DNA from 2 places in the Rhodococcus sp. 5G237 genome. Region 1 is predicted to be linked to the other one. Evidence: riboswitches for the same ligand, from Rfam matches in the RefSeq annotation. Region 1 holds a riboswitch; the other holds the start of a gene.
The links. A riboswitch is a leader RNA that binds a small molecule or an ion and turns the genes downstream of it on or off. The one in region 1 is predicted to bind S-adenosylmethionine.
Positions count from the first base shown of each region.

Region 2: it holds a riboswitch for S-adenosylmethionine, as region 1 does, so the genes downstream of both, ACWPOC_RS03410 (aminotransferase class V-fold PLP-dependent enzyme) here and metX (homoserine O-acetyltransferase MetX) in region 1, are expected to answer to the same signal.

Region 1 is NZ_JBSNCD010000008.1:127,834-139,741, reverse strand. It holds gene acnA (aconitate hydratase) at 1-1,588, shown strand, start outside; gene ACWPOC_RS19750 (hypothetical protein) at 1,635-2,849, opposite strand; gene ACWPOC_RS19745 (NADP-dependent isocitrate dehydrogenase) at 2,995-4,212, opposite strand; SAM riboswitch class IV at 4,482-4,593, shown strand; gene metX (homoserine O-acetyltransferase MetX) at 4,728-5,855, shown strand; gene ACWPOC_RS19735 (DUF3017 domain-containing protein) at 5,852-6,136, opposite strand; gene ACWPOC_RS19730 (bifunctional methylenetetrahydrofolate dehydrogenase/methenyltetrahydrofolate cyclohydrolase) at 6,163-7,017, opposite strand; gene ACWPOC_RS19725 (wax ester/triacylglycerol synthase domain-containing protein) at 7,023-8,498, opposite strand; gene ACWPOC_RS19720 (glycosyltransferase) at 8,618-9,832, shown strand; gene ACWPOC_RS19715 (maleylpyruvate isomerase N-terminal domain-containing protein) at 9,843-10,457, opposite strand; partial or broken gene ACWPOC_RS19710 (aldo/keto reductase) at 10,634-11,194, opposite strand; gene ACWPOC_RS19705 (tRNA (cytidine(34)-2'-O)-methyltransferase) at 11,294-11,758, shown strand; gene ACWPOC_RS19700 (rhodanese-like domain-containing protein) at 11,755-11,908, opposite strand, start outside.
Region 2 is NZ_JBSNCD010000002.1:13,070-24,977, forward strand. It holds gene ACWPOC_RS03395 (hypothetical protein) at 1-281, shown strand, start outside; gene ACWPOC_RS03400 (M1 family metallopeptidase) at 294-1,673, opposite strand; gene ACWPOC_RS03405 (Pls/PosA family non-ribosomal peptide synthetase) at 1,640-5,545, opposite strand; SAM riboswitch class IV at 5,711-5,828, shown strand; gene ACWPOC_RS03410 (aminotransferase class V-fold PLP-dependent enzyme) at 5,897-7,210, shown strand; gene ACWPOC_RS03415 (hypothetical protein) at 7,418-8,050, shown strand; gene ACWPOC_RS03420 (winged helix-turn-helix domain-containing protein) at 8,112-8,642, opposite strand; gene ACWPOC_RS03425 (YbaK/EbsC family protein) at 8,862-9,335, opposite strand; gene ACWPOC_RS03430 (crotonase/enoyl-CoA hydratase family protein) at 9,449-10,279, shown strand; gene ACWPOC_RS03435 (inorganic diphosphatase) at 10,348-10,839, opposite strand; gene dacB (D-alanyl-D-alanine carboxypeptidase/D-alanyl-D-alanine endopeptidase) at 11,102-11,908, shown strand, end outside.

The DNA of each region.
Region 1 (11,908 bases):
GTTCCGCACCCCGAGCAGCCCGGCACCCCGGTTCGAGACCGGTCTGTCAATCGACCTCGGGAGCATCACCACCACCCTCGCCGGACCGTCCCGGCCGCACGACGCCTTGTCGCCCGCCGAGGTTCCGGCCTCCCGCGGCGAGAGCGGACCGCTCGATGGCGACATTGCGATCGCCGCGATCACCAGCTGCACCAACACGTCCAATCCCCGATCGCTGGTCGCAGCGGGTCTGCTGGCGCGCAACGCCGTCGCGGCCGGTCTGCGTCCGCCGGCCTGGACGAAGACGTCGTTCACGCCCGGCTCGCGGGCGGCCGCCGATCTGTTGGCCTCGGCGGGTCTGCAGGACCACCTCGACCGGCTCGGCTTCCAGGTCGCGGGATTCGGATGCGGCACCTGCATGGGCAATTCCGGGCCGCTCAGCCCGGCCCTGTCCGGAGCCGACCGGGCGAAGGACACCGCGCTCGCGGCGGTGCTGTCGGGCAACCGCAACTTCACCGGACGCATCCACCCGGCCGTCGCACACGCCTACCTCGCCTCCCCCGCGATGGTCGTGGCCTACGCCCTCGCGGGCAACGTCCGCATCGACGTGACGAGCGAACCGATCGGGCGGGCCGAGAACGGCACCGACGTCACCCTCGCCGACCTGTGGCCCTCCGACGAGGAGATCGACGCGCTGCTGGCCGAGCACGAGGCCACCGCACTCGGGCGCGACGCGCACCGGGAGTTGACCACCACGCGCTGGCAGGAACTCGAGTACCCGCGCGGCGAGCACTACCGCTGGGACGGGGAGGCCGGCAGCATCCGTCGCCCGCCCTTCACCGACCCGGAGCTGACGTCTCCCACCCTCACGGGGGATCTGACCGCGCGGCCTCTGCTGGTCCTCGGCGATGCGGTCACCACCGACCACATCTCGCCGGTCGCACGGGTCCTGCCGGACTCCGCAGCAGGGCGTTGGCTCCGCGAGCGCGGTGTGGGCGACCGGGCGCTGGGCACTTTCAGCTCCCGGCGGCTCAATCACGACGTCATGATCCGGGGTGGCTTCGCCAACACCCGCCTCGCAAATCTGCTCGTGCCCGAGAAGCAGGGTGGCTGGACGCGCACGGCACCCGGTGAGGAGCCGGTGCCCGTCCACGAGGCCGCCGAGTACCACCGCCGGCAGGGCACGCCGGTCGTGGTGGTCGCCGGTGAACTGTACGGCGCCGGATCGGCGCGGGACTGGGCCGCGAAGGTCACTCGGCTGCTCGGCATCCGCGCGGTCCTCGCCCGTAGCTTCGAACGCATCCATCGCACCAATCTGGTCGCGATGGGCGTCCTGCCGATCCAGTGGCAGGGACCCACCCCGGAGACCTTCGACGGCAGTGAGGATATCGACCTGATCGGACTGGCCGATCTCGGATCGACCACCGAGATCACCGTCCGGGTCCGCCGTGCGGGCGAGATCGCGTGGGAGGGCACGGCGCTCTGTCGGATCGACACTCCCCTCGAGTGGGAATGGCTGCGCGCCGGGGGTCTGTTCGGCCACCTGCTGACCGAGCAGACGGAGCGGCAGCGGGCAACGGAGCCCGAACCGGTGGGCGCACACCGGTAGACGAGTGGATCGACGGGGACGTCCTCCGAGGAGGACGTCCCCGTCGTCATGTCCGGTCCGCCGGAGCGACACGGGCGACGGTGCGCGCCCGCACGATCAGATGACGGAGCGGCGGGACGGACCCCTCCGCTCGACCGTTCCTCCGGCCACCGTCGAGCTCGGCGCGCCGCACCCGGTACCGCTCGCGCAACACCGCGGCGCGCAGGGCGGCGATGACACCCGGGAACCGACCCCGACGGCCGACCCCGACGGTGCCGAGGAGCAGGACGGCGGCCGGCAGCACTATCCAGGCGTACAGGACGGCGGCGGAGGCGATCGCCTCGGCGACGGCGTCCTCGTCGAGTGCCGCCCACACGATTCCCGCACCGACCACGACGTAGAGGGTGCCACCCAGGGCCGCGGCCAGGACCGCGCCGACGTATCGGCGGAGCAACCAGCAGCGGACCGTCCACAGCACGAGGACGACAGCCGTGAACATCGTGATCGCGGACGTGACCACCACGAAAGCGACGTCCGAGGAGTCCAGGAGGGGCCCGGAACCCGACTCGTCGTCGAACACCACGATCATGAGGAGCCCCGTCACCACCGTGACGACGGCCAGGACCGCGAGTTCGATGGCGAGCGCCGCGAAGGGGTGGCCGGCGACCCGCGGGTCGTCCGGTCGCAGCCTCGCCGCCGTGGCGAGCAGTTCGCGTCGGCGCAGCAGTGACGCCTCCCGGCGCAGACGACGGCGGGCACCGACGCCGCGCTGGGTCGCGAGGAACAGATCCTGGCTGAGCACCACGATCACGAAGACCGCCGGGAACAGCAGCAGCGCCGCCAGATCCACGGAGTGCGGGAGGCCGTCGAGCAGCGCAGCGACGAAGGTCATCGTCGCCCCGACGCCGAACACCGACCCGCACAATTCGAGGTGTTCGAGGCGCAGCGCCTCGGTCGATCGGGACGAACCCTCGGCGGTGATGGCGGGGCCGAGCGACCACGCGATGAGATTGAGCGCAATGACGAGGGCGGCGAGCACCCCGAGGACGGCGGCGGCCTCACCCATCGTGAGGGTGGTGAGCACGCCGCTGCGCACCGGCGTGGACCGGTCGTAGGCCAGTTCGTCGGTGCGGCGGGCGATCGCATGGATCAGGTTGGGGGCGAGGGCGACCGGCAGGTAGGCCAGCGCCGAGCCGAACATCAGCATCCACACCCGCGTCCAGAACCGTCGGCGGGCGTGCGCTCCGCCGCGGCCTTCGGAGTCGGTGGCAGTGGTGGTCACGGCCGTCCTCCTCCCGGGCCCTACGGTGATGCGACTGACAGTGGTACACGAAACGGTAGCCGGTGCCGGGAGTGCTCGGGAAACACGACACGGGACGCCCGATTCGGGCGTCCCGTGTACATGCTGTCGAGAACGGAGCGGAAGATCAGGCGCGAGCCTTCTGCAGGTTCTCGTCGAGTGCGGCGAGGAACTCCTCGGTGGTCAGCCAGCCCTGCTCGGGGCCGACGAGCAGTGCGAGGTCCTTGGTCATCTGACCGGCTTCGACGGTCTTGATGACGACGTCCTCGAGCTGCTGCGCGAACTCGATGACCTCGGGGGTGTTGTCCAGCTTGCCGCGGTGCTCGAGTCCGCGGGTCCAGGCGAAGATCGACGCGATCGGGTTGGTCGACGTCGGCTTGCCCTGCTGGTGCTGACGGTAGTGCCGGGTGACGGTGCCGTGTGCGGCCTCCGCTTCGACGGTCTTGCCGTCCGGGGTCATCAGGACGGAGGTCATCAGACCCAGCGAGCCGTAGCCCTGCGCGACGGTGTCGGACTGGACGTCGCCGTCGTAGTTCTTGCAGGCCCAGACGTAGCCGCCCTCCCACTTGAGGGACGATGCGACCATGTCGTCGATGAGGCGGTGCTCGTAGGTGAGACCGGCGGCCTCGAACTCGGTCTTGAACTCCTCGTCGAAGATCCGCTGGAACTCGTCCTTGAACATGCCGTCGTAGGCCTTCAGGATCGTGTTCTTGGTCGACAGGTAGACCGGGTAGTTGCGCTGCAGGCCGTAGGAGAAGGATGCACGCGCGAAGTCCTGGATGGACTTCTTGTAGTTGTACATACCCATCACGACGCCGCCGTCCTCGGGGATCCGGCAGACCTCGTGCTGGATCGGCTCGCTGCCGTCCTCGGGCGTGAAGGTGATGGTGACGGTGCCCGGGCGGTCGACCTTGAAGTCGGTGGCGCGGTACTGATCGCCGAACGCGTGACGGCCGACGACGACGGGCTTGGTCCAGCCCGGCACCAGACGCGGTACGTTCGAGATGATGATGGGCGCGCGGAAGATGGTGCCGCCGAGGATGTTACGGATGGTGCCGTTGGGCGACCGCCACATCTTCTTCAGACCGAATTCCTCGACACGCGCTTCGTCGGGGGTGATGGTGGCGCACTTGACGCCGACGTTGTGCTTCTTGATGGCGTTCGCCGCGTCGACCGTCACCTGGTCGTCGGTGGCGTCGCGGTGTTCCACGCCGAGGTCGTAGTACTCGAGATCCACGTCCAGGTACGGGTGGATCAGCTTGTCCTTGATGAACTGCCAGATGATGCGGGTCATCTCGTCGCCGTCGAGTTCGACGACCTTACCTTCAACCTTGATCTTGGACATATGCGCTTCGTGTCCTCCTAGGACGTTTCTGTAGGTCCCCAATCGACCGCACTTTGTGGGTGCGATCGCCGTCGGCTCGCGAGCAGCGAGCATGGCCGTGTCCACGTCCTGGACCGCGGCCAAACATGACAAGCGTACTGCTATTGCCGATGACCGCAAAGCGCCTCGTCCCACCCCCACGCCCTACCGACCGGTAACTTTCCTGCTGGTCAGGGATGTTCAGAGGGTGCATAGGACCCTGCGACGGAGAGTCGCTAGACTGCCGGGAAAGTCATGAGTGCCAGCGTCAAGCCCCGGCTTGCTGGCCGGCAACCCTCCGACCGGGGTGGGGTGCTCCGGGTGATGACACGGTCGGTGGAACCCCACCGACAAGCCTGTTGTCGGGAGGACTGAGATGATGATGTGCTGTCGCACGCAAGCCACGATCACACCTCCCATCACCGCCGGAAGGACACGATGACCGACATCCGCAGCCGGCGCTGCCAGCCCACCGCGAGCCTCGAGGCGGTCATCTCTTGACGGCGGGCACCGAGCGGCGTCGCGTCGAACTGCCCCCGTCGGACGGACGCCTCGACACCATCGACATCGGCGATCTCGCGCTCGAGAGCGGCGAGACGCTGCCGAACGTCACGATCGCCGTGCAGAGGTGGGGCGAACTGTCCCCCGCCCGCGACAACGTGGTGCTCGTCGAACACGCCCTCACCGGCGACTCGCACGTCACCGGCCCCGCCGGACCGGACCATCCGTCCCCCGGTTGGTGGTCGGGCATGGTCGGCCCGGGCGCTCCGATCGACACCGATCGCTGGTGCGTGGTCTCGACGAACATCCTCGGCGGGTGCCGCGGCTCCACCGGCCCCGGCAGCACCGCACCCGACGGCAAGGCCTGGGGATCCCGCTTCCCGCTGATCACCGTGCGCGACCAGGTGGCGGCCGAGGTGGCGCTGCTCGACAAGCTCGGTATCGACGTCCTCGCCGCCGTGACCGGCGGATCGATGGGCGGCATGCGCACCCTCGAGTGGATCATCGCGTACCCGGAGCGGGTGCGGGCGTCGCTCGTCCTCGCCACCGGTGCCCGCGCGACCGCCGACCAGATCGGCACCCAGAGCGCGCAGATGGCGGCCATCACGGCCGACCCCGACTGGCAGGGCGGCGACTACTACGGCACGGGGCGGCGTCCCGAAGCCGGGCTCGCCATCGCCCGGACCATCGCGCACCTCACCTACCGGACCGAACTCGAACTCGACACGCGCTTCGGGAATCTCCCCCAGGACGACGAGGACCCGTGGCGCGGCGGCCGGTACGCCGTGCAGAGCTATCTCGAGCACCAGGCGCGCAAGCTCGTCGCGCGCTTCGATCCCGGTACCTATGTGGTGTTGTCCGACGTGATGAACCGGCACGACGTCGGGCGCGGACGCGGCGGCGTCGAGGCCGCACTCGCGTCCACCCCGGTCCCGACGATCGTCGCCGGCGTCGACTCCGACCGGCTGTATCCGCTGCGCCTGCAGCAGGAGATCGCGGATCTGCTCCCGGGATCGGGCGACCTGCGTGTGCTCGTCTCCCGCGACGGGCACGACGGATTCCTCACCGAGGCCGACGAGGTCGCGAAGCTCCTCGTCGAACTGATGAAGCTCGCCGAGGGCTAGTCGGTTCCCAGCGGGTCGATCGACGCGGCGAGCGCCACGACGATTCCGCCGACGACCATCATCGAGACGACATCGAACGTCTTGCCGCGTACCGCGAGGACACCGACCTTGTCCTCGTCGAGAGCCCAGCGGAACAGGCCGGCGAGGATGGTGGCGCCGCCGAAGACGAACGCTCCGCGTCGCCACCGGTCGGCGATCACCAGGATCACCGCTGCCGCGATCACCAGGGTGACCGCGAGCAGCGGCAGGTTCAGACGCGTGAATCGCAGAGCCTGAGCCATCTCGTCTCCCGGGGTCGTCGACCCGCTTATCGGGACGCGAGCTGCTCGGCCCGCTCCACGACGTTGGTCAGAAGGAAGGCGCGGGTCAGCGGTCCGACGCCACCGGGGTTCGGGGACACGAAGCCCGCGACCTCGCGCACGTCGGCGGCGACGTCGCCGCGCAGTCCGTCCTCAGTGCGGGAGACACCCACGTCCAGCACCGCGGCGCCGGGCTTGACCATGTCCGCCGTCACCAGGCCGGGAACACCTGCGGCTGCGACGATGATGTCGGCGCGACGCACCTCTGCAGCGAGATCACGGGTGCCGGTGTGGCAGAGGGTGACCGTCGCGTTCTCCGAACGACGGGTCAGCAGCAGACCGATCGGGCGACCGACGGTGACGCCACGACCGACCACCACCACGTGCGCGCCGGCGATCTCCACGTCGTAGCGGCGCAGCAGGTGGATGATGCCGCGCGGCGTGCAGGGCAGCGGAGCCTCCTTGCCGAGCACGAGCCGGCCGAGGTTGACCGGGTGCAGTCCGTCGGCGTCCTTGCCCGGATCCATGCGCTCGAGCGCCGCGTTCTCGTCGAGATGCTTCGGCAGCGGGAGCTGCACGATGTAGCCGGTGCAGGCGGGATCGGCGTTGAGCTCGTCTATCGCCTCGAACAGCTGCTCCTGGGTGATGTCGGCGGGCAGATCCTTGCGGATCGACGTGATGCCGACCTTCGCGCAGTCGTTGTGCTTGCCGCGCACATAGGCCGCGGATCCCGGATCGTCGCCGACGAGGATCGTGCCGAGGCCGGGCGTGACGCCCTTGGCCTTCAGCGCATCCACGCGGACCTTCAGGTCCTCGAAGATTTCGTCGCGGGTTGCTTTGCCGTCCAGGATCGTCGCAGTCACGTCGTTCATTCTTCCAGGCGCCCGTCCGGCGTCGAATCGCGGCCGGTACCGGAAACCGTCCGGGCGCCCGGAGGCAGGCAGTCCCGGGACAGTTCCGCAAAGGCCTCGGCGAGATACCGCTCGTACTGCCCGGGGTCGGGCATGCAGGAGTCCGATACCAGAAAAGACAAGGTGAGAACCTCGCCGAGCGACGTCACGGAGTGGACGAGACCATAGTTCCGGTTGAGCATCGGAGTACCGATCGCCTCGACGGCGGGACTGTCACCGAAGCGGAGACTCTCGACCGGCCCGCGGGGCACGTTCGTCACGGTGGTGTTGGCCAGCGGCACCACGTCTCCCGTGGGCCCCACCCGCCTGCGGTGCGCTCGTCGGATCGTCATCGCCAGGTCGAACGCGGGCGATGCATCCACCGCTGCAACGGAGGCAGCCGACTCCGGACGCCGGATGCGCTGTTTCTCGAGAGCGGCCGACTCGTGGACTCGGCGGAGTCGCTCGCGCGGATCCGTCCGGTCGATGTGCAGGTCGACATACATGAGCGTGACCTTGTTCTCCGACTCCGTTCCCGCCCCGTCTCGGAGCGATCCCGGAACGATCGCCGCCGGCGAGTCGGCGGGAATCTCCTCGTAGGACGCGAGGTAGGCGCGCAGTCCGCCCGAGACGACCGTCAGAAGCAGGTCGTTCACCGAGGTGTCCGTGGCGCGCGCGACGGCACGCACCTCCGGCAGCGGCATACGGACGATGCCGAGCTGCCAGGGACCGCCGGCGTCGGTGTCGAAGCGGGTGCGGGGACGTTGCGGCCGGGGCGTGGTGATCTCCCCCGAGGCGGTGAGACCACCCAGCGCTCGTCGAGCGCGACGTGCTGCGACCAGGGCCGGGAGCATCCTCGCGTACCGGAAGGGCAAGGCTGCCGCCGCGCGGACCGTTCCGGGTACGGCGACAACTCGTCCTCCCGCCGAAGGGGTGGCAGACGGATCGTCGAGCAGCGCACGAGCGATCTCGACGGCTCCGAGCCCGTCGGTCACCGAGTGGTGCAGGAGCAGCGCGACGATCGTGGCGCCCTCGGGGAGGTCCTCGACGCCGCGAATATCGGTCAGGACGTGCACTTCCCACGGCGGTGCGGACAGATCGAGACGGCGTTCCTTCGTCGACGCGAGCATCCGATGCAATTCGCTGCGCGAGGTCGGTCCGATCGTCTCGTACCGGACGTGGTCGTCCGGGTCGACGTCCGTCTCCACCCAGTAGGGGAAGTCGAGGTCCGCCGGCACGCGGTGCAGACGTCGGCCGAGCGCCGGTGTGCGATGCAGACGCTCCCCGATCCAGGTGACGGCATCCTCACGGGTGTGGATGGGGGCCTCGCCTGCTCGTGCGTCGAACACGTAGAAGCTCACCATGGTCGGTGGCGGGGCTTCGGGGTCGGTGTCCCCCACGAAGACGTGGAGCGCATCCCGCGCGGCCAGTCGGATTCCGCGTCGGCGTGTCATCGCGATGGTTCTCTCCCGGGTCGCCCGCTGCTCGTGCCTCTCGATTGAACCAGCTACCGCTCGGAGCCACACCCGGTCGGCGATTCGCGTACACGAGCGCGGAGCGGTGTAATTCGACCATGGCGCACGGAGCCGGATCGACGACCGGTAGTACACGAGGCCGTGCCGCGCGTCGTGTCCTGTTCTCGTTCGCAGGCGGCCTCGGCCATCTCGCACCCATGCTCCCGATCGCCGACGTCCTGCGCGGGGCCGGCCACCGTCTCGGCGTGTGCGGGGAGGCGGACGTCCTCGCAGGCGCCGAAGGCTTCGACGCGCACTTCCCCGAGGGGGACACGACATCTCCTTCCGGTCGGTCCACGGGCACGCTCGCTCCTCCCGACCTCGACCACGAGTACTCGGTGATCGGCACCCACTTCGCCGGTGTGCTCGCGGCGCGACGATTCGACCTGGTCCGCGATGTCATCGACCGCTGGCATCCGGACCTGGTGATCTGCGACGAGATGGACTTCGGTGCGATGACGGCAGCCGAACACGCCGCCGTTCCCCGCGTGGTGGTCGACGTCATCGCGTCCGGAGCACTCACCCGGATCGACCGCATCCGTGAGCCACTGGGACGACTACGGGCAACCCACGGACTCCCCTTGGATCCCGAATTCTCCTTCCTGAAACGGAATCTCGTCATCTCACCGTTCCCACCGTCGTTCCGCGATCCCGACTTCCCGTTGCCTCCCACAGCCGTCTCGATAGGCTCGGGCCCGTCGCGCGCGTCCCACGGACACCCTGCGATCGACTGGCTTCGTAGCGGCGAGGAGCCCCACCGCGTGTACGTCACGCTGGGTACCGTCTTCAACACCGAGTCCGGTGATCTCTTCGTCCGCCTCGTCCGGGGGCTGCACCGACTGCCTGCGCGCGTGCTCGTCACCGTCGGCTGCGACGTCGACCCGGCCACCCTGCCGTCACCGGACGACAACGTCCGCATCGAACGGTTCGTGCCGCAGTCGACCGTGCTCCCGCACGTCGATCTCGTCGTCAATCACGGCGGATCGGGCAGCGTCATCGGTGCGCTCACCCACGGCGTTCCGGTCGTCGCGCTTCCGATGGGCGCGGACCAGGAACTCAACGCCCGACGGCTGGTCGCGCTGGGCGCAGGGACCACGATCGATCCCGTCACCGTAACCTCGGCGGAGCTCGGAGGGATCACCCTCGACGCGCTGTCCTCGGGCTCTCTCCGCCGCGGTGCCGAGCGATTGCGCGACGAGATCGCACGATTGCCTCCCCCGGCATCCGTGCTCGCGTTGCTGGAGGACCGAATGTTCCGGTCCCGGTTGCGCTGAACGTCGCCGCTCACACGACGGAGTAACCGTCCGGTAGCGACGTCCGTCCGGTCAGGGCCCGCAGCACGGTCGTACCGTCGCCGAGTGCCAGCGCGATCCTCGTGGCCAGCAGGGTCGCCTCTTCGAGGACGTCGGCCGGAGGCTCGTAAGGGATATGCGCGGCAGCTGCGATGTCGAGACCGTGGACGGCGAGTTCGAAGGTGCGCGTCGGCAGATAGGAGTGCAACCGGATCCCCTTGTCCCCGATCACCCGGATCAGACGGTCCTCGCCGGCACCGAGCCGTTCGATCACCGCAGTCGAGAGGGCATCGATCGTCGCCACCGGGTCGTCACCGAGGTCGGCACCGGCACGTCGTCCGCGTTCGACGATGTCCTCCGCGCCGAGAACCGAGGTCAGTTCCTTGACGTGCACGTAGTACTGCTCCGCGCTCGCGAGGTCCTCGGTGTCGGCGGGACTGTCCAGATAGGTCGTGACGGTCGTCAACGAGCGCGAGGTGTGGCCGATCAGCGCCCGGAGGTCCCACTCACCCAGGCCTGGACCGTCCCAGTGGTCCTCCGGCACGGCACGGACCAGCTCCGAGAAGCTGCGTACCGCCGAGACATACGTTGCTACCGGTGATTCCATGACATCTCCCGCGGCCGACCGAATCGAACCCGACACGAGAATGAAAACACGCGTCCCCCGGCTATGAATGAAAGCACGCGTCCCGCGGCTGTGCCGACGGTGTGCGCACGCGGGTCGGCACGGATCGCTTGCGCGACGTGAATCCCAGGTTCTCGTAGAGCCGCATGGCGGTCGTGTCAGAGACCGAGGCCGGTGCCGTGGACGCCGTACTCGTCGATGACGGCGAGCTCGTCGTCGGTGAGCGGCGGGAAGCTCAGCGCCTCGAGATTGTGGTCGAGCTGCCAGGTCGAACTCGCGCCGACCAGCGCCGAGGTCACGGCAGGCTGCCGGAGTACCCACTGCAGCGCCAGCTGGGCCAGCGACTGCCCACGCGACCGGGCCAGCTTGTCGAGTTCGGTGACGCGCTGCCGGTAGGTCTCGTCGATCACGTCCGGAGAGAGGAACGCGCTGTCCACCGCTCGCGCACCGTCCGGGATGGTCTCGAGATACTTGTCCGTCAGAAGTCCCTGTGCGAGCGGCGAATACACGACTAGGCCGAAACCGTCCTGCTCGGCTGCATCGAGCAGACCGTTCTGCTCGATGCTGCGGTCGAAGATCGAGTAGTGCGGCTGGTGGACGAGCAGTGGGACGCCGGCTTCCCGCAGAAGTGTCGCGGCCTCGTGCGCACGATCCGGTTGGTAGTTCGAGATACGCTTCCGGACTGTCACCGGTTCCGCTCGGGCTGCGCGCAATGCACCTTCGTTCGCAGGACGTCGCGTGACTCTTGCGAACTCCGGATGGCTGCTCGGAGGGGCGTGCGAGCCGGGCCACACAGTGCCGACTTGTTAACCTGCATCGTGTTCAGAGTGATGTTCCACGAGCCGCGCATTCCCCCCAACACCGGCAATGCCATACGCATGGTCGCCGCGACCGGCGCGGAACTGCACCTGGTGGAACCCCTCGGTTTCGACCTGTCCGAGCCGAAGCTGCGCCGCGCGGGCCTGGACTACCACGATCTCGCGTCGGTCACCGTGCACAGCAGTCTCGAGGCCGCGTGGGCGGCGCTGGCCCCCGAGCGGGTGTTCGCGTTCACCGCGCACGGCACGTCGAGCTATGCGGAGATCGAGTACCGAGCCGGCGACGTGCTGTTGTTCGGACCCGAACCGACCGGGCTGTCGCCCGAGGTGCTCGCCGACCCACACATCACCGAGCAGATCCGTATCCCCATGCTGCCCGGGCGTCGTTCACTGAATCTGTCGAACGCCGCAGCCGTCGCCTGCTACGAGGCGTGGCGACAGCACGGATTCCCCGGAGGAGTTTAGGCGCCGCTCTCCACCGGACGACCCGAGCGGGCCCATCCGTCGGTGCCGCCCGCGACGGACACGGCGTCGACACCGCGACCGGCGAGATACTGCGCGGCCTGCAGGCTGCGGCCACCCACGGCGCAGACGACGTAGACGGTGCCCTCGGTG
Region 2 (11,908 bases), on a different contig from region 1:
CGGTACTCGACGGAGCCACCGGCGAATTCGAGAAGATGTACGCCGAGTCGAGTGCACAACTCGAACAGGTGCTGATCGACAACCAGGCACGCTCGGAGGGTGTCGTCGTGGAGTCGGGTATCAGATCCGCGACCACGACGAAGGTCGAGGTCCTGTTGTTCGTCGACCAGAGCGTCACGAACACTCTCGTTCCCGAACCGCGACTCGATCGCAGCCGCGTGGTCATGACGATGGAACTCGTCGACGGCCGGTGGCTCGCGTCGCAGGTGGATCTGCCCTGAGCCGGTGTCGAGTCAGGCGGTCGGTGCCGGAGGGAGCTCTCGCGTGCTCAACCATGCCTCCCACAGCGGCCGGAGCGAGACGTCCGAGAAGCGTGCGGCGAGATCCTTGAACTGCGCCGTCGTCACGTTGCCGTGCCGGTGTTCCTCGGTCCACGTCCGCAGGAGGGTGAAGAACGGCTCGTCGCCGAGCTGCAAGCGCAGGGCGTGCAGGGTCAGTGCCCCGCGCTTGTAGATGCGGTCGTCGAACATGTCCTTCGGGCCCGGATCCTCGAGCAGGATGTCCTGCGGCTTGCGGGCCAGTCCCCGGTGGGCGTCGAGCGCGTGCGCGTGGGCCGGCCTGCCGCCCGAGTTCTCCGACCACAGCCACTCCGCGTAGCACGCGAATCCTTCGTGGAGCCAGATGTCGCACCATCGGTTCAGTGTGAGGCTGTTGCCGAACCACTGGTGCGCCAACTCGTGTGCGACGAGCCGTTCCTCGCGGCCGGTACCGTCGCAGAAGTTCGCGCCGAAAATCGACAATCCCTGTGCCTCGAGGGGGATCTCGAGGTCGTCGTCGGTCACCAGAGCGGTGTAGTGCGCGAACGGGTACGGGCCGAACAGGCGTGTGAACAACTCGAGCATCTCGGTCTGGCGAGCGAAGTCCCGATCGAACTCCGCGCGCAGGCGAGGCGGGTGGATTCCGTACTGCGGTACGGGTTCCGTTGCGAGGGTGCGTATCTCGTAGTGTCCGGTCTGGACCGTGGCGAGATAGGTCGCCATCGGTTCGGGTTGCTCGTACACCCGGGTGGTGCGGCTCGCCTTCGTGGTCTTGTGCACCAGCGTGCCGTTCGCGATCGCGACGAACGGAGCGTCGGCGGTGACCGCGATGCGGTAGGTGGCCTTCGAACCGGGATGGTCGTCGCAGGGGAACCAGGTGGGTGCGCCGTTGGGCTGGCTCGCGACGAGCGACCCCTCGTCGAGTTCCTCCCAGCCGACCTCACCCCACATGGTCCGCAGCGGGATGGGAGTCCCCGAGTACTGCACACCGAAGACGAGGACCGCCCCGGCGGGCAGTTTCTCGGCGGGGGTGACGGTGAGCTTGCCACCGCGATGCGCGAACTTGGCGGGACGTCGGCCGTTGACGGTCACCTTCGCGACCCGCATCGATCGCGCGAGATCGAGCGAGTACTCGGCGCGCACGTCCGTCGTCGTGGCGATGATCTTCGCCCGGCCGTCGAGTCGGTTGGACACGACCTTGTAGGTGAGTTCGAGTTCGTAGCGGGAGACCCGGTAGCCGCGGTTCCCGCTCTCGGGCAGATAGGGGTCGAGCGGCCGGTCCGCGGCGACCGGCGCGACGGGCTTGGCGGCCTTGATGGGCTTCACCGCGGTGACCAGTCGTTCGGCGTGGTCCACGGCGTGATCGGATTGCCCTGCCAGCGAGTGGACGGCGGGACGACGTCACCGCGCATCACCAGCGAGGCCGGGCCGACGGTGGCACCGTCGCCGATGCCCGAGGCGGGCAACGCGACGCATTGGGGGCCGAGCGTGGCGCCGGCGCCGAGGGTCACGGTGTCCATGGACATGATCCGATCATGGAACAGGTGGGTCTGTACAACACAACCGCGTTCGACGGTCGCACCGTCGCCCAGTGACACCAGGTCGGCCTCGGGCAACCAGTAGCTCTCACACCACACACCGCGGCCGATCCTCGACCCCAGCGCGCGCAGCCACAGGTTCATCACGGCGGTGCCCGCCGCGGCCCGGGCGAACCACGGTGCCGCGACGGTCTCGACAAAGGTGTCGGAGACCTCGTTGCGCCACACGAACGAACTCCACAGCGGGTGCTCGACGCGTCCGATCCGACCGACGACGAGCCACTTCGCGATCACGGTCACGAGGCACGCCACGGCTCCGGCCACCATGAGCACGAGACCGCCCAGCAGCGCAGCGGCGAGATAGCCCAGGTGCACGGCGAGGGTGTTGAGGGCGAAGAGCACACCGAGCCCGATGCCGTAGGTGACGACCATGGGCACGAGCCGGAAAGTCTCCACCGCGCCACGCGCGATCTTGAGTTTCAGCGGCGGTTCGAAGGTGCGACTCGCGTCGCTGTCGCCGCTCGCGCGCCGCAGGCGCACCGGGGGACTGCCCAGCCACGACGAGCCGGATTTCGCCTTCTCCGGAGCCGCGGAGAGCACCGCGACGAGCCCGTGCTTCGGGACCCGGCGACCCGGCGCCGCCATGCCCGAGTTCCCGAGGAAGGCGCGCTTGCCGACCTTCGCATGCGAGATGTACAGCCATCCGCCGCCGAGTTCGTAGGAGGCGACCATCGTGTCGTCGGCAAGGAACGCTCCGTCGGCGACCTTCGTGAACTTGGGGACCATCAGCACGGTCGACGCCTCGACGTCCTTGCCGATGTCGGCGCCGAGCAATCGGAGCCAGATCGGGGTGAGCATCGACGCGTAGAGCGGGAACAGGAAGGTGCGCGAGGAATCCATGAGGCGCTCGGTGAACCACACCTGCCAGCCCACGCGGCTGCGCACGGGATGCCAGCCCTCTGTCATCCCGACGGCGAGCAGTCGCACCGCCATCAGGGTGAGCAGGGCGAAGACGAACATCGTCAGCAGCGCCGCGACGGGCAGCATCGCCAGGGAGTGCACCACGGCGTCGGAGACGGTGGGGGTGTCGTGCACCCACCACACGAGCAGCGCGACCCCGGCGGCGATCGAGACGACGGGCAGGCCGCCGAGCAGGATCGACGACAGCGCGTAGACCGGCACCCACCTGTCGCCCCGCGGCGGAGTCGCGGCGGGCCACGGCCGGTCGGCCTTGCCGGCCTTGCGGGCGGGGGAACCCGACCAGTTCTGCCCGGCCTTCACGCGACCGAACACCGCGGATCCGGCCTCCACTTCGGCGTTCTTACCGATCCGCGCACCGGGGGCCAGGAACGATCGGGCGCCCACCGTGGCACCGGCACCGATCCGGATGCTTCCGATGTGGACGACGTCGCCGTCCACCCAGTAGCCACCGAGATCCACCTCCGGCTCGACGGCACAACCGTCGCCGAGTTCGAGGAGGCCGGTGACGGGCGGAAGACTGTGCAGGTCGACGTCGCGGCCCACCTTCGCTCCCAGCGCCCGCGCGTACTGGCGCATCCAGGGAGCGCTCGAGATGTTCACGGCACCCACGGCCTCGGACAGTCGCAGGGCCGTCCACAGCCGGAGGTGGACGCTCCCGCCGCGGGGGTAGCTTCCGGGCTTCATGCCGCGCAGGAGCAGACGCGAACCCGCGACGGAGATCGCCATGCGTCCGACGGGCGTGAGGAACAGCAGGACACCGAACGCGACCCACCACCACGACAGGGTGACGGTCCACGGCACGTCCACGACGAACGCGACGACGTTGTTCAGGATCGCCAGCCACGTCACCCACTGCAGTCCGGTGAGGGTGGTGAGGACGGCGGTCACCGCGATCTGCCCGAGCTGGGCTAGTCGCGGCACCGGCATCACCTCACGCGGTGTCGCCGCTTCCGTCGGCGCGAGTTCGTCGAGATAGACGGCGAGCGATCCGAGCCTCGGGTGGTCGTACAGTTCCGCGACCGTCATCTCCGGATACCGGCTCCGCAGCGCCGTGACGAGTTGCGCCGCCGCGAGGGAACCACCGCCGAGTTCGAAGAAGTCGTCGTCGACGCCCTCGATCCGGGCGCCGAGGATGTCGGTCCACAGTTCGGCGACCCATTCGGCGGTGGGATCGAGACCGAGTGCTTCCACCGAGTCGGCATCGGCGCCGGGCAGCGGCCACGGCAGGGCGTTGCGGTCGACCTTGCCGGACGTGCGGGTGGGCAGTTCGTCGACGAGCGCGAGTCGCGGGACGAGCGCGGCCGGGAGTTGTTCGGACAGCAGGTCGTGGGCCGACGCGATGTCGAAGTCCGGATCGGTGGAGGCGATGTATCCCACGAGGATCGAATGCCCCGCGACCGTCTTGCGGACCGCGCACGCGCCGCCCGCCACACCGGGCAGGTTCTGCAGCGCGTTGTCGACCTCGCCGAGTTCGATGCGGCGGCCACCGATCTTGACCTGGTCGTCGGCGCGCCCCTGGAACAGCAGGCCGGCGCGGTCGAGCGTCACGAGATCACCGCTGCGGTAGGCGCGGTCCCAGCCGAGAGTGGGCATGGGAGCGTACTTCTCGGCGTCCTTCGCCGGATCGAGGTAGCGCGCGAGACCGACACCGCCGATGACGAGTTCACCGGTCGCGCCCTCCTCGACGGGGTTGCCGTCGGCGTCCACGACGGCGAGATCCCATCCGTCGAGGGGCAGGCCGATGCGGACCGGTCCGGTGCCGTCCATCAGCGACGCGCAGGCCACGACGGTCGCCTCGGTGGGTCCGTAGGTGTTCCACACCTCGCGTCCCGGAACGGCGAGACGTTCGACGAGATCGGGTGGGCAGGCCTCGCCCCCGAAGATGAGCAGACGCACCGCCTCGAGGGCTTCGGCCGGCCACATCGCCGCGAGGGTGGGCACCGTGGAGACGACGTTGATGTTGCGCGAGACGAGCCACGGCCCGAGATCCATGCCGGAGCGGACCAGCGCGCGGGGCGCCGGAACCAGACAGGCGCCGTGCCGCCACGCGAGCCACATCTCCTCGCACGAGGCGTCGAACGCTACCGACAGGCCGGCCAGGACCCGGTCGCCGGGACCGAGCGGCGCCCCCTGGCAGAACATCCGTGCTTCCGCGTCGACGAAGGCCGCCGCGTTGCGGTGGGTGACGGCGACACCCTTCGGTGTCCCGGTCGAACCGGAGGTGAAGATGATCCACGCGTCGTCGTCGAGGTTCGGACCCCGTACCACCGGGGTGCCCGACGGTGCGGCCGTGCCCGGTCCGATGCCCTCGTCGGTGACGATGGCGGTGACCTGCGCTTCCGAGAACACGAGTTCGGCCCGCTCGTCGGGATCGTCGGCGTCGACGGGGACGTACGCGGCGCCCGCGGCGAGAATGGAGAGAATCGTCACATACAGGTCGCTGCGCCCGGAGGTCATGCGCACCCCGACCCTGTCGCCGGCCCCGACACCCGCGTCGTTCAGCGCATACGCACCCGCGATCACCGCCTCGGCCAGTTCGGCGTATTCGAGGACCGTCGAGCCGTCGTCGATCGCGGGGGCGTCGGGATGTGCTTCGGCAGTGCTCCGCAGCAGGTCGACGAGGGTGCGGGCGGGTGGAGCGTGCGACGCGCGGAGGAACTCGTCCGGGATGGGGGACCGGCCGACGGGGGTCGAGGTTATGGCTGGCAACTCCGCGGGTCCTTCTGCTCGATGGTGCTTCCGGTTATCTCACGTCCGGGTGGACGGCAGGTGAACGTTCGGCGCGCAGAACGCGTGTCGGCGTCGTGCGGTGCCGGGCGACGCGGAGCGGTGCGGGGTTGACACGGCTCGGTCGTCCTGCCATTCTCTTCGCCAGGTCATGAGTACCAGCGTCAAGCCCCGGCTAGCTGGTCGGCAACCCTCCAACCGCGGTGGGGTGCTCCGGGTGACGACCGGGCCGTGAATCCACTACCGGACACGGCAAGCGCGGACTCCGCCGGCGACGAGAATTCTCCGTCGTAGGCGTCACCGGCGGGTCCCCGAGTACACGAGGGATTTGTCATGACTGCTGTAGCCGCCACCACCTGCATCGCTCCGTTCGCCACCGTTTCCGGCTGTGACGTGCAGGTTCCGCTCGTCCAGGGTGGTACCTGCACCTACGCGAACTTCGACTACGCGGCGAGCGCACCGGCGCTGTCCGCCGTCACCGACCGCATCACGGAGCTGCTGCCCTTCTACGCGAGCGTGCACCGCGGCGCCGGATACGCCTCGCGGATCAGCACCACCGCCTACGAGGACGCCCGCACGTCCGTCTCGCGCTTCGTCGGCGCGGCCGACGACCAGGTCGTCGTCTTCACGCGCAACACCACCGATTCGCTGAACCTGCTCGCGAGTGCGGTGCCCGGCGATGTCGTCGTGCTCGACATCGAGCATCACGCGAATCTGCTGCCCTGGAAGAATTCTCGCATCGTCGAGGCCGCGGACACCGTCTCCGAGACGGTGTGGCGCCTCGCGGTCGAACTCCAGCGCGCCCCCGCGGCCCTGCTCGCCGTCACCGGTGCTTCCAACGTCACCGGTGAGGTCCTGCCGATCGCCGAACTCGCCGAGCTCGCACACGCTTCCGGCGCCCGGATCCTCGTCGACGGTGCGCAGCTCGTGCCCCACCGCCGTGTCGATCTCGCCGAGCTCGGTGTGGACTACCTCGCGTTCTCCGGCCACAAGCTGTACGCGCCGTTCGGTGCGGGAGCGCTCGTCGGCCGCCGAGACTGGCTCGACGCCGCCGAGCCGTATCTCGCCGGTGGCGGCGCGGTGCGCGAGGTGCGCCTCGATCACACCGAATGGGCCTGCGCCCCTGCACGTCACGAGGCCGGCACCCCCAACGTGCTCGGTGTCGCCGCTCTTGCCGCCGCGTGCGATGCGCTCGCCGGTTTCGACTCCGACGCGGTGACCCGTCACGAGGAGGCCCTGTGCGCCCTGCTCGTCGACGGTCTGCAGACCATCGACGGTGTGGAAGTGCTTCGGCTGTGGAACGATTCGGCCGACAGCGTCGGCATCGTCACCTTCACGGTCGACGGTTACGAGCCCGGCCACGTCGCCTCCTATCTGTCCGCCGAGCACGGCATCGGCGTCCGTGACGGACGTTTCTGCGCCCACCCGCTGCTCGCGCGGGTCGGTCGCGCCGGCGGTGCCGTCCGGGCGTCGCTCGGGCTCGGCAGCTCGTCCGCTGACGTCGAGCGGCTCCTCGGAGCGCTCCGGTCGCTGGTCGAGAGCGGGCCGACGTGGGTGCACGCGAAGACCGACGGCGTGTGGAATCCCTCGCCGGAGACGCGTCCCGGTCTCGGGGCGACCGATGGCGACGCATCTCCGTGCGTCTAGCGGTCGACAATTCCCCACAGGATAAGTAGGGTAATTCGCATGGAACGGACGAGGGCGATCGCTGCGGCACGCTGGTGCCGTCGCCATGTCGACCTCTGCCGTACGGCATCGGGAATCTGTCCGGACTGAAGGTCTTCTCCTCACAGTCTTCCGGCTCACAGGCCGATCCCTCCGTGCCGCTCCGCGGCCCGTACCGAGAGGCACCCCATGTCCGTCGCATCCACCGTCACCCCTGGATCCGCAGATCCGGCCACCGCAGACCCGGCCGTCGTCGAGTCCGAAACCGTCCGGCCGTTGCGTGTCGCCGTCGAACTCGCCGGTCACTCCGGGCCCGACTACTGGGCCGACCTGACCCTGGGGCGTGCCGGCGACCCGCCGCTCGACCTCAGCGCCGATGCATCCAACGTCGTGCGGGTGCGTGCCGCCGACCTGCGTGAGGCCGGGAAACTGCGCGACCGCATCCGCGCGGAGGCCGCCGGGGAGGGGCGCGATCCCGATTCGGTCACGGTGCTCGTCGACGTCGAGGTCGTCCTCGCCTCCGATGCCCGCACCGCCCGCACCCGGCGCACCCGCCCGGAATCGACTCGCGGGGAGGCCGGCACGCTGTCTTATGTCGGAACGCCGCACGGTCTCGCCGGGTTGATCGCCGACATCCATGCCGTGCAGGTCGCCGACGGCGTCACGCTGATCCCGCTCGCCGCGCCGTTCACCGTCGAGCATCTCGTCGACGGAACGCTGCCGTGGCTGGAGTCGCGCGGCCTCATCGAGGTCTCACCGACCGTCGTCGAGGTCCTGCGCCGGTTCGGCGAAGGTGCCCAGGCGTCCGTGCGCGCTTCCTGACATCGGTCGGTATCACGAAGGAGGGGCAGGTGTTCGACTCCTGCCCCTCCTTCGCATGCGTTCACGCCGTGCGGCGGTCGAGTACTTCGACGACGTGCACGCGCGGATCGGGATCGAACCGGTAACCCGAACCACGCACGGTCGTGATGATGTTGCCGAAACGTCCCAGCTTGGAACGGATCCGGGAGACGTGGACGTCGACACTGCGGTTGCCGCGGTCGGTGTCGACGTCGTCGTTCTCGGAGTAACCGGCGCCGAGCGGCCGCAGCGCCGCGCGGGACACCACGACGCGGGGCCGGCGAACCAGATGCGCGAGGATCTCGAACTCGCTGTGACTCAACTCGACCCGCTGATTGTCGAGCACCAGTTCGCGGGCCGGCAGATCGATCACCAGAGGGGTCGGGCCGGGACTGAGGAGGGTGTGGGTGCGCGCACCCGGGAGCAGATCGAGCGCGGTCTCCCGCAGGGCGTCGGCAAGGGCTGCGAGATCGCCCGCCGATCCGGCGTTCGTGTCCGAGATCTGCACGATGAGAACGAGTTCGGGGGAATCGACCGAGCTGCCGGCCGGGTTCTCGATGGAGGACGTGGTCATGGAAGGGCTCCGCTGGTCGGAAGGTGAACGGCGCCGGGCAGGCAACTACCCGCAGCAGTGCGGCGCCGGGAAAGAGGAAGGGATGGTGCGGATCTCAGAACGCACAGAGGCACGAGCGGGTACGGCACAGGTCGACATGCCTGCGGCTCCACGCTCGGACTGTCACGACGGAGAGTGTACCCGGGTGGAGATGCCGGCGGTACCGGTAGGTGGACGGTCTCAGTCCACGTCGACGTCGATCGCTGCGGTGATGCGCATGAGCTCCGAATAGACGGTCCGGAACAGTGTGTTCGGGCACCCACCCGATGCCCACAGATCCGGATAGTGCTGCAGCGCACGGTCGATGTAGGTGGGCAGGTTCGTGGGGTGACCGAGCGGTGCGACGCCACCGAGTGGCTGACCCGTGACCTCCGTGACCAGATCGGGGGAGGCCGGCACGAGTTCGCCGCCGAGACGCTCGCCGGTCCGTTCGACCGACACGCGGTGCGCGCCGGACACGAGCAACAGGATCGGGTCGTCGTCGAGCAGGAAGACGAGCGACTTCACGATCGCGCCCACCTCCACACCCACCGCGGCAGCGGCCTGCTCGGCGGTGTGCACGGTCTCCGGCTGCTGGACGATCAGACCGTGATGGCCGCGGGAGATGAGCGTGTCCGACACGCGGTGGGCGTTCGGATGCAGCGACCTGGTCATGGATCAAGAGTAGGAAAATCGCCGCGCGATGGGTGCGGTTCCGAGGACGCGTCGTCGTCGTGTCGTGTCGTGGGGTCGGTGCGAAACGAAGATCCACAAGTTACTCTTCAGTAATGTCCGATCACTCGCCCTGGAAAGCGTTCACCGTCGAACGCAAGGATCACGTCGCACAGGTCACGCTCATCGGCCCCGGCAAGGGCAACGCCATGGGTCCCGACTTCTGGGCGGAACTGCCCGTCCTCTTCGGTGAGCTCGACGCCGACCCCGAGGTCCGCGCCGTCGTCCTCGCCGGTTCCGGCCGGAACTTCTCCTACGGCCTCGACCTCGTCGCCATGGGCGGCAGCCTCGGCGCCGTCGTCTCCGGCAAGGCGCTCGCGAAGCCGCGCACGGACTTCCACACGTTGATCAAGAACATGCAGGCGGCCATCACGGCCGTCGCCGACTGCCGCAAGCCGGTCGTCGCCGCGGTCCAGGGCTGGTGCATCGGCGGAGCGGTCGATCTCATCTCCGCCGCCGACATCCGCTATGCGAGCGCCGATGCGAAGTTCAGCGTCCGCGAGGTCAAGGTCGGAATGGTCGCCGACGTCGGCACCCTCGCCCGGCTCCCGCTCATCATCGGCGACGGTCACGTCCGCGAGCTCGCGCTCACGGGCACGGACATCGACGCCACCCGCGCCGAGAAGATCGGTCTCGTCAACGACGTCCACGACGACGCCGACGCAGTGCTGGCCGCCGCCCACGCGACCGCCGCGGAGATCGCCGCCAACCCGCCGCTCGTCGTCCAGGGCATCAAGAACGTCCTCGACCACACGCGCTCGCCGCAGGTCGACGACAGCCTCCGCTACGTCGCGGCGTGGAACGCGGCGTTCCTGCCGTCGGAGGACCTCACCGAGGCGATCACCGCCGTCTTCGAGAAGCGCCCGCCGCAGTTCAAGGGCGAGTAGACCCCGCATACGACGGATCCCCCGGACGATCACATCGTCCGGGGGATCCGCGTTGTGGAGGCTCGGTGTCAGTGCCCGCCGTTGTTCTTCAGGCGCTCGACCGACGCGGTCACCTCGGCCTCGGCCTCGGCGCGACCGACCCAGTCGGCGGCCTCGACGTGCTTGCCCGGCTCGAGATCCTTGTAGTGCACGAAGAAGTGCTTGATCGCGTCGAGCTCGAACTGCGAGACGTCGCTGATGTCCTGGACGTGATCCCACCGCGGGTCGCCGGCCGGGACGGCCAGGATCTTGTCGTCGCCACCGGCCTCGTCGACCATCTTGAACATGCCGATGGGGCGGGCCTCGACGATCACGCCGGGGAAGACCGACTCGGGCAGCAGGACCATGCAGTCGAGCGGATCGCCGTCCTCACCGAGGGTGTTCTCGATGTAGCCGTAATCGGCCGGGTAGCCGAACGAGGTGTACAGGTAACGATCGAGCTTGACGCGTCCGGTCTCGTGATCGACCTCGTACTTGTTCCGCTGTCCCTTGGGGATCTCGATGGTGACCTCGAACTCCACGCCTTGCCTCACTTCGTCGGTGTTTTTCCGGCGGATACGACATCCGTATCTGCGGTGATGGTCCGCAGAGAGGATAACGGTCGCGGCGCTAGGCTGGAGGTGCAGGTACCGGGGCCCCGAGTGCGTCACAGCAGTATGCGGCCGGCAGCGGGAAGTGCGGGTGGCTGGTCGACCAGTGTGTGCAGGATGCAGCGGAGGCGTGTTGACGGGGCAGGGTGGCAACAAGAAGCAGGGTTCACTGGCAACCAGGCGACGACGGAACATGAAGATCCTCTTCGGGATCTGGGGTGCGGGTTTCCTCGCTCTCGTCGTGGGCGGGGCCTTCGCGATCTACGACGTGCGGGCGTCCGCCGGCGCGGTCGTACTCCCCGCCCCGGCGCCGGTGGTCGCGACCCCCGCGGTCGCCGCGGTCTCGCCCGACGCTCCGATGCCCGACCCCACCTCGCTGGCGGCGGCACTCGACCGGGCCGTGAACAATCCCGGCCTCGGTGACTTCGCCGGGTCGATCACCGACCCCACGACCGGCACGGTCCTGTGGTCGAAGGACGCCGATCGCGCGCTGATCCCGGCCTCCACTACGAAGATCCTCACCGCCGCGGCGGCCATGCTCGTGCTGCCCTCCGACCATCGGATCACCACGCGCGTCGTCGAGGGTTCGAAGCCGGGGGAGATCATCCTCATCGCCGGTGGCGACCCCACCCTCTCGGCGATGCGGCCCGGACAGGAGAGCTTCTACCCGGGTGGCCCCCGCGTCGCCGACCTCGCCGAACAGATCCGGCGCAGCGGCGCGACGGTCGAGACCGTCCTCGTCGACACGAGCCTGTACAGCGGAGATCCGCTCGCGCCGGGCTGGTTCCCGCAGGACGTCGGCGACGGCTACGTCGCGCCCATCGAACCCGTGATGCTCGACGGCGGCCGGTCGAACCCGCTCGAGGACGAATCGCCCCGCAGCGCGACGCCCGCTCTGGACGCCGGACGCGCACTGGCGACCGCGCTCGGCGCCGATCCGGCGCGAGTCGCGCCCGGGTCCGCCTCGCCGGGCGCGGCGCCCATGGCGTCGGTCCAGTCG